3 regions of the Blastococcus sp. KM273129 genome follow, and region 3 is predicted to be linked to each of the others. Evidence: riboswitches for the same ligand, from Rfam matches in the RefSeq annotation. Region 3 holds a riboswitch; each other region holds the start of a gene.
What was found. Region 3 has a riboswitch for cyclic di-AMP ahead of E9565_RS12140 (M23 family metallopeptidase). Riboswitches for the same ligand answer to the same signal wherever they lie in the genome.
Positions count from the first base shown of each region.

Region 1: linked by a shared signal. The riboswitch ahead of E9565_RS02170 (C40 family peptidase) and the one ahead of E9565_RS12140 (M23 family metallopeptidase) in region 3 are both predicted to bind cyclic di-AMP.
Region 2: linked by a shared signal. The riboswitch ahead of E9565_RS13515 (M23 family metallopeptidase) and the one ahead of E9565_RS12140 (M23 family metallopeptidase) in region 3 are both predicted to bind cyclic di-AMP.

Region 1 is NZ_SSXB01000004.1:20,183-23,130, reverse strand. It holds gene E9565_RS02175 (M48 family metallopeptidase) at 1-77, opposite strand, end outside; gene E9565_RS02170 (C40 family peptidase) at 240-1,220, opposite strand; cyclic di-AMP (ydaO/yuaA leader) riboswitch at 1,327-1,475, opposite strand; gene E9565_RS02165 (hypothetical protein) at 1,690-2,010, opposite strand; gene E9565_RS02160 (M15 family metallopeptidase) at 2,087-2,948, opposite strand, start outside.
Region 2 is NZ_SSXB01000045.1:19,430-22,377, forward strand. It holds gene E9565_RS13510 (TVP38/TMEM64 family protein) at 1-525, shown strand, start outside; gene E9565_RS13515 (M23 family metallopeptidase) at 683-1,741, opposite strand; cyclic di-AMP (ydaO/yuaA leader) riboswitch at 1,973-2,126, opposite strand; gene E9565_RS13520 (DUF305 domain-containing protein) at 2,461-2,948, opposite strand, start outside.
Region 3 is NZ_SSXB01000037.1:18,723-21,670, reverse strand. It holds gene ccsB (c-type cytochrome biogenesis protein CcsB) at 445-1,185, shown strand; cyclic di-AMP (ydaO/yuaA leader) riboswitch at 1,398-1,551, shown strand; gene E9565_RS12140 (M23 family metallopeptidase) at 1,726-2,844, shown strand.

The sequences.
Region 1 (2,948 bases), on a different contig from region 3:
GTCCGCACGGCGATGACGACGACGACGGCGATCCCCAGGAGGGCCGCGGTCACCAGGGCGACCCGGCGAGCGCTCACCCGGGCGATCCTAGTGAGCCGGACGAGGAGGGCCGGTGACCCCGGGTGGGGTCACCGGCCCTCCTCGCGGCCGCCGAGGCGCTCGGCCCACGATGGCGCGGGCCGGCTTCCGCGCCTCGGTCCGCTCCTCGCTCGCGCCTCGCTGCGGTGCTCCCGCGGCTGTCACCCGGCGATGCGCCGAGCGCTGTTGTAGCTCCCCATCGAGTCCAGGCTCGCCACCTTCACCGGCTGACCGGACGTCGACGCGTGCACCATCTGGCCGTTGCCGATGTACATGCCGACGTGGCTGACCGGGCTGTAGAAGAACACCAGGTCACCCGGCTGCAGCTGGCTGCGCGAGACGGGCGTGCCCATCTGGCTCTGCGACCGGCTGGAGTGCGGCAGCGTCACACCCGCCGCGGCGTAGGCGTAGGAGGTCAGGCCCGAGCAGTCGAAGGCGTTCGGCCCACCGGCGCCCCAGACGTACGGGTCGCCGATCTGGGCGAGCGCGGTGTTCACCGCGACCTGGGCGGCCGAGCTCGGCGCGGTGACGGCGCTCGGCGCGGGCAGCGCGGCGCCGCCGTGCGCCCGGGCCACCTGCTCCTGCTGCGGCGCGGTGAGCGCCTCGTAGCGGCGCTGGTAGTCGGCGATCTTCGCCTCGAGCTCCTCCTGCTGGGCGGCGATCCGCGCCACCGTGCGCTCGGCGTCGGCGGCGGCCTCCGCTGCGGCGTCGCGGGACCGCTCCGCGTCCTCGGCGGCCTGCGACACCTCGCCGAGCACCGCGTTGGTGTGCCCGGCGATGGCGTCGAGGGTGCCGAGCTGGTCGACGAGGTCCTCGGCCGAGTCGCTGGTCAGCAGGGCGTCGAGCTGCGTCATGCCGCTGCCGGTGTAGGCGCTGCGGGCCAGTCTGCGGATGTGCCCGTCGAGGGAGCCGATCCGGGCCTCCGCCTCGGCAGCGGCCTCGCCGGCCGCCTCCGCCTCGTCCTGGTGGCGGGCGAGGACGACGCGCGCCTCGTTGAGCTGCTCGGAGACCACCTCGAGCTCGTGGCTGGCCTCGGCCACCTGTGCGGCGACGTCGTCGGCACCGGGGACGGCCGATGCCGTGCCCGGGAGGGCGGTGACGGTCACGGCGGCGACGGCGGTGACCAGGAAGCCCGTGCGCACCGGGCCGAGGCGACGGGTGCGGGGGGTGCACCGGCCGGCGGTCCGGAGCTGTTCGGGGGCGTGCGTCAGCAGTGCGTGAGGGGTCGCCACGAGCGGCGGCTCTCCGTTTCTTCCTCTGCGACCGCCGACCGAGTTAGCTGACGGGTTCGGGCTGGGAAGACTGGCCCTATCCCCCGCGCACCGGCGGACCGGCTGCGGGAGAACTCACCCCAGGAGTGCGGTGGGTCCCCGGTACACCGTGGGCGCCAGTGGTGCGCGCCCGGCGGTGATTAGGCGGTGTCCGGTCGAGGCCATCCATCGACGGATGACGACCACCCGGCCGGACGGCGAGAACCCTAACGACCGTGATGCGGCCGTGACAAATGGTGGTCGGAGAAACCTGTGGGACGAGAGTCCCCAGGTCAGGGGCACGCCTCGCCGCGGAGCCCCCTGACGCTGTGTGAGGGAGGCGGTCGGCGCAGGCCGGAGCTCAGCCCGTGCGCCGGCCATCGGACCGGCCGCCGCCGTGACCGCCGGCGCCGTCCGGGTGCCGCAGCGGGGGCACCAGCCCGCCCTCGGCGAGCGCCCGGACGGCCCGCCGCTCCACCTCGTCGAACTCCACCACCACACCCGGCGGTGGGACGACGACGTCTTCCGCGGCCGGGGCCGGGCCGCCGCGGGCGCGCCCGGCCATCGGGACGACGACCGGGTCGACCCCCTGCCACCCCGGTGGGGCCCCGAGCAGCACGGTCACCACGCAGTCGGCGCAGCCGGTCCCGCGGGCGGTGCAGGTGTCGCAGTCGATGAGCATGGCGTTCTCTCCTCCGTGAGTCGCTGCGCACGCTAGGAGGAGGCACCGACATTTCCGGCCACGGCGCCGGGCGGGGTCAGCTGCCCGCGTACTCCCAGTGCCACGGCTCCTCGCGCCCGTTGCCGGGATCGGCCCAGGTCGGGTGGAGGAAGCCGAAGCGGCCGGCGTTGGCCACCATCCAGGCGTACTGCGGCGTCCCGAAGGACTGGATGCCGCCGCACAGGTCCACCGCGAGCCCCCAGCCGTGGTTGCTCGTACCCGGGATCGCCGCCAGCGCCGGCTTCTCCCCGTAGAGCTTCACCTGGCCGGCGTAGGTGCGGTAGGAGTCGGTGATGCACAGCGGGCGCCCGAAGTCCGCGGCGTAGGCCGCCGCCATGGCCCGGTAGGCCGCGGCCGCGTCGCACCGCAGCGTGTGCCCGCCGACGCCCAGCGGGCACATCGCGCTGGGCGGGATCAGGCCGTTCGGGTAGCCGCCCCAGGCCCGGCCGCCGTCGTAGCTGGGTGGGTAGACGGTGTTGCCGCACTCGGTCCGCAGCGCGCCACCGGACGGCTCCGGCACGGCGACGGGCGGTCGCTGGCCCAGGACCGGGCGGCCCACGCCGAGCACCTGGTCGCCCGGCAGCGTCCGCACCACCACCGCGCCGGCCCGGGCGTCGGCGGCGAGCATCGTCCGCTGGTCCAGCGCCAGGCCCACGTGCCCCAGCCCGGCCTCCGGCGAGCCGAGGAAGACCAGGTCCCCGGGGAGCACGTCGGCAGGGGCGACGGGGACCGTGCGCGCGAACAGCTCGCCCTGCGTCGCCGGCAGGGGGACCCCGCTCCGGCCGTAGACGGCCTGCACCAGGGCGCCGCAGTCCCAGGAGTCCGGCCCCGTCGTCCCGGGGGCGTAGGGCTGGCCGAGCGCCTCCATGGCGCTCCCGACCGCCGCCAGCGTCTCCGCG
Region 2 (2,948 bases), on a different contig from region 3:
ACCCCGATCTCCCGGACGGCGCTGTCCGTCCTGGTCGGTGCCGTTGCCGGCTTCCCTGCGGGGCTCGCGGTGGTGATGACCGGCGGAATGCTCGGTGGTCTGGCCGGCTTCGTCCTGAGCCGCTGGCTGGGCCGCGACGCCGTAGTCCGCTTGGCCGGCGCGCGTCTGGCTCGGCTGGACCGGGCAGTGAGCCAACGAGGCTTCGTCTCGGTACTCGTTGCGCGGGCCATGCCAGTGGCCCCGTTCGTCTTCGTCAGCTACGCGGCCGGCTTGAGCGGCGTCCGGCTCGGCCCCTACCTGTTGGGGACCGCAGTCGGGCTCGTGCCGTGGTCGGTGCTGTACGTCGGCGTTGGCACCTCCGTGGCGAGCATTGATTCGTGGACGCATCTGATCCCGCCGCTGCTGACCGTCAGCGCCGTCCTGTCAGTCGTAGTGCTGGCGGGCCACTTCTGGCGGCCCACGCGGCGACCAGGTAACCAGCCGGGCACCGTCCCGGGCTCGACCGTCGCCCCGCCTCCGGGCTGACGCAGCGACGCGCATCCGGCCCGCTCCAGGCAACCCGGGGCTGCTGCCAGCGGACCGGCGAAAGATCCGGCCGCACAGAAGCGGGGGCTCATGGACGGGTATGCCCATGAGCCCCCTCCGCCCCTGAGATGCCTACCGTGACGAGATTGCCGATCGCTCAGCATCCTCCGCCGAGAGAGACCCCGCGCGCCGCCAACCAGGGGATCGGGTTGCCTCGGTTGGCGTTGAGCCCACCGGTACGCACCTCGAAGTGCAGGTGAGGGCCAGTTGACTGGCCGGTGTTGCCGACCTCGGCGATCTGCTGGCCGATCGAAACCTGTTGGCCGGCCTGGACGAAGTAGTCGTTGATGTGCCCGTAGACAGTGATCGAGCCGTCGGGATGCTGGACGTATACGGCTAGCCCGAAGCCGCTGGCCGGACCGGCCTGGAGGACCCGCCCCGCCTCGGGCGCATAGATCGGCGTGCCGATGGGCGCGGCGATGTCGACCCCGTAGTGCATGGTTCCCCAGCGAGAGCCGTAGCAGGAGGTCACGCGACCGGTGGTGGGAGCCACTGCGCGACCACTGGCAGCCGCCGCCGCTGTAGCGGCAGCCTGTGCGTCTCTCTGCGCGTTCTCCGTGTTGATCCGGTCCGCCCACGCGGCTCGTCCGTCAGCGGCGCCCTCGAGTTCGAGCAGTGCGATCTCGGCCTGCTGCAGCCGGCCCTGCAGTGCAGCTCGCTCGGAGGTGACGCTGTCGTAGGCGTCCTTGGCTTCAACCAGCCGCGCCTGCGCGGCGGCCTCGAGCTCAGCCGCTCCGGCCGCCGCCTGGTCGCGCTCTGAAAGGGCCGTCTGTGCAGCACGTCCAGCCTCGGCCTTCTCCCGCTCCAGCGCACGGAACTCGGTGAGCTCGGCCGCGCGATCGTCGGTCAGCATCTCGAGGGTGGACGCTCGCTGCAGGAACTCCGCCGGGCCGGCCGAGTCCAGCAAGGCCGCCGCAGTCTCCAGGGCATCACTTCGCATGTAGGTCTCCCGGCCCAGACGGGCGACTCCGGCCCGCGCCTGGTCCACCGCGGCTGTGGCGGTCTGGAGTTCTGCCTCCGCGGCGGACGCTGCGGCCTGTGCGGCGGCGAGTTCCTCCTGTGCCTGCCGAGAGGTGTCCGCTGCGGCCTCGGCCTCGACGGTGAAGCGCGAGAGCTCGTCCTCCGACTCGGCGACCAGCTGTTCGAGACGTCGCACCTCAGCTGCCGCTGCGTCACGGTCGGACCGTGCGGCTGCAGCCTCGTCACCCGGTGCCGCGACGGCTGGAGTCATCGAAATGCTGATTGCGACGCTAGTCAGGGCAGCCAGCGTGGAGCCCGCGATGGTCCTGCCAAGAGGGCGTCGCCGGCGGAGGGGTTCAGGTCGCTCACGTGGCGAGAGGTCGTCGCGGACAGGTTGTGCATGCAGGGTCGCCAACGCGACGAGCTCCGTTTCCTTCGCGCCGCCTACCGAGTTAGCTGACGGGTTCGGGCGGGAAGGCGCCCTACCTGGCACCGGGCAGTGCGCAGGATTCACCCCGAGGGAATGGTGGGTCCCCGGTCCGTCGTGACGGTCATCGACGACAGTTCGGCGGGATCCGGCCGAGGCCCCTCGGTCGAGGGGCGTGGGCTCGGTCGGACCGGGCGAGACGCTACTACGACAGCGAATAGTTTGTCACGGTCAGGTAACGGCGGCCGGGGTGACCAGCAAAGGCACCGTCGGCCCACGACCGAGCGGGGCGATCTGCAGGCAGCGCGAGGTTCGGCGAAACAGGAGGGCCCAGCAGGACGCCTGTCGCGAGGCCGAGGATAGGAAGGGGCTGCGGCCGGAAGGACCCATCTTCAGCAGGCTCCTGATCGTCCAAGATCGATCCGAGGAAGTGCTCTCCGCCGATCCCACCAGGGAGTGCAGAGCCTGGCCCCGCCTCAGGGTTCGGGTCAGGGCTCGCCTTCGCGGGCGCTCAGCATCTTCGTCATCGTGACGGTCTCGGCAGCCTGCGTCTTGGCGATCGTGCCCGCGAGACTGCGCACCGCCTGCTCCTCGGCGCGATCCGCAGCCGACTCCGCCATCTCCAGACCACCCTGGTGATGACGAATCAACAACTGCAGGAAGCGTCGGTCGAATGCCGTGCCCGACGAATCCCGCAGCTCCGTCAACTCCTCTTCGGTGGCCATGCCTGGCATCGGGCCGCCGGCCCCCATGGCCGCGTCGTGGCCGGCGTGCTCGTCGGTCGCCATCCAGGCCATCGACTCACCACCAGTGGGTGGGATCCCCCAGAGCGACAGCCAGCCCTGCATGCGCCCGGCCTGATTGGTCTGTGTGGCCGAGATGTCGAACGCCATCTGGCGGATCTCTGGATCCTCGGTGCGTTCGAACGCCAGGTTGGCTATCTCGACTGCCTGCAGATGATGGCGGGACATGTCTC
Region 3 (2,948 bases):
GGATGACCGACGGGCGTGGCGCCCAGTCGGACGAGGACATGGTCACCGAGTTCGGCGCCGAAGTGGGCAGATGCCGCTGCAGACGGTGCACATGCCGACGGAGGTTCACACCCCGCTCCTTGCACGCCTGACCCGGCATCGCCGTAAGGCAGCGGCGTTCCACATTCCCTCTCCCACCCGGTTGCCCCGAGTGCCGGGTTCGACGAGTCAGGAAGGCTCCCCATAACGTCAGAGCAGCTCTCCACGCTGTCCGACACCCTGTTCACCGTCTCGATCGTTGTCTACGCCGTCGCGGCGCTCGCCTTCGCGGCGGACCCCGCCTTCGGGCGGCGACCGTCGCCTCGCAGGACCGCGCTCGTCTCCGCCGGTGCAGGTACGGAGCAGCCAACGGAGCCGCAGGCCGCCGACGGCGAGTCGCCGAGCCGTCGCTGTGGACCGGTCGGGATGGCCGTGACCGCCGTCGGCGCTCTTGCCCATGCCGACGTGCTGGTGGCGCGCAGCCTGGCTACCGGCCGTGTGCCGTGGGGGAACATGTACAAGTTCGGCACGGCGGCCCTCTTGGCCGGCGTCGTCGCCTTCCTCGTGTTCGGGCTCCGTGCTCCCGTGCTGCGGGGGCTGGGGCTGTTCGTGCTCGGTCCCGTGGTGTTCGGCCTGGTCCTGATCGGGCTGTACCTCTATGCCGAGTCGGGGCCGCTGATCGCCGCGCTGCGCTCCGACTGGCTCGCTGTGCACGTGTCGGCGGCGATCCTCTCCTTCGGCATCTTCATCGTCAGTGCCGTGGCCAGCGTTCTGCTCCTGGTGGCGGCGCACCGGGAACGGTCGCGGAACGCAGGTGAGGAGCTGCCCGTCGGCCTGTGGGGCCGGATGCCCACGGTGGAGGCGCTGGACCGCGTCGCCCACCGCACGGCGGTCTTCGGCTTCCCGGTCTGGACCTTCGCGGTGGTCGCCGGGGCGATCTGGGCGGAGAGTGCCTGGGGACGGTTCTGGGGCTGGGATCCCAAGGAGACGTGGGCGTTCATCTCGTGGGCCCTGTACGCCGCCTATCTCCACGCTCGTACCACCGCCGGGTGGCGTGGCCGGCCCGCGGCGTGGGTCAACCTCGTCGCCTTCGCCAGTCTGGTGTTCAACCTGCTCTTCGTGAACCTGGTCTCGACCGGGCTGCACTCCTACGGCGGGGTCTCCTGACCGTCGGAGGTGGCGGGGCGCACGCGCACAGCGATCCTCTCGGGGTGCGCGGCATGGCTCCTCCGCGCATGGGCACGTGCCGGCCGGCACCAGCCCCGCACCCTTCTGCCAGTCATCACTGAGGCGATCCGTTACCCGACCGTGACAACTAAGCGTCTTCGTACTACCGTCCTCTCCGGTCCGGCCGAGCCCCGTCCTCAGAGCGAGGACCTCGACCGGCCCCGCCGAACCGTCCGCTTCCCAGCCGGACGGACCGGGGACCCACCGATCCCCCTGGGGTGAATCCGGGTGCGCCTGCGCGCACCCGGTAGGGCGCCTTCCCGCCCGAACCCGTCAGCTAACCCGGTAGGCGGCCAGGAAGAACGGAGCGACGCCGCCTTGGCGCCCCTGCACCATTGTCATGCCCCGACCACCGTCGCATCCGAGGGCAGCTCCGCCCGACGCGGGGCTCGGACCGTCAACTCAGCCAGCACCTCCGTACCCACCCGTGCCAGTCGAGCCCCGCGGCGGACCCCCCGCCGCGGCGCGGTCGCCGCAGCGATGGCGGCCTTGCTCGTCGCGGCGGCCGCGCAGTCGGCACTCGCCGCCCCCGGCAATCCGCCACAGGCCGTGGCGGCGGGGAGTGAGCTCGCCGCGGAGATCGAGCGGATCGACCAGCTCCTCGCCGCTGCCGAGGAGAAGGTGCAGCGGGCGACCATCGAGGCCGAGGCGGCTGCCGAGGCCTCGCGCGCCGCCCAGGCAGAGCTGGCATCGGCCCGGGCCACGGCGGACGCGGCGGCTGCGGAGCTCGCGGCCGCGCAGGCCGCCGTCGAGCAGGGGCAGGAGGACGTCGCCGCCGTGGGTCGGGAGCTCTACATGGGGGCTGACCCACTCGGCGACGCGGCGGTCCTGCTGGAAGCGGCAGGGCCGGAGGAGGTGCTGCAGCGGGCCGCGACCATGGACCTGCTTGGCGAGGACCGTGCGGAACGGTTGGAGGCGTTCGAGGAGGTCCAGCAGCGGCAGGAGGAGGCCGACCGGGCTGCGAAGGCCGCGGTCGCGCAGCAGGAGACGGCAGCGCGTGCCGCCGCCGAGGCCGAGGCGGCCGCGCAGGCTCAGCTGGGGGTTTCGCAGGAGGCGTACGACGCCGCCGCCGCGGAGAGGGCGGCTCTGGAGGAGCAGCTCCGCGCGGCCGAGACGCAGCTGCTCGCCAGTCGGGGGGTGGCCGATCCCGCCGCCGCCTGGGAGCAGGAAGAGCGCAAGGAGCTGGTTAGAGCTCAAGCCGGCACGGCTTCTCTGGTCGCCGGCCGTGTCACGTCCTGCTACGGCAACCGGTCCGGGACCAACCACAACGGCGTCGACATCGCCGCCCCCATCGGGACGCCGATCTACGCCCCCGAGGGCGGCGTGGTCCTGCACGCCGGCACGGCGAACGGCTTCGGCTACGCGGTCTACATCGAGCACCCGGACGGCACGATCACCGTCTACGGTCACATCAACCAGTACTTCGTGACCTCGGGTCAGGTCGTCACGGCGGGCCAGCAGATCGCCGAGGTGGGCAATAGAGGTCAGTCGACCGGTCCGCACCTGCACATCGAGACGCACACCGGGGGGCTCTACGCGAACCGCGTCAACCCCACGCCGTGGCTCGCTGCGCGCGGCATCGACCTGGCTTGTGGCTGAGGGCTGACCCGCGAGATGGGTGGATCGATCTGATACCAGGCGACTGCCGGGAGACGACCCGCACACCGTGATGACTACTGACACGGGGATGGGAGCGCGAACAG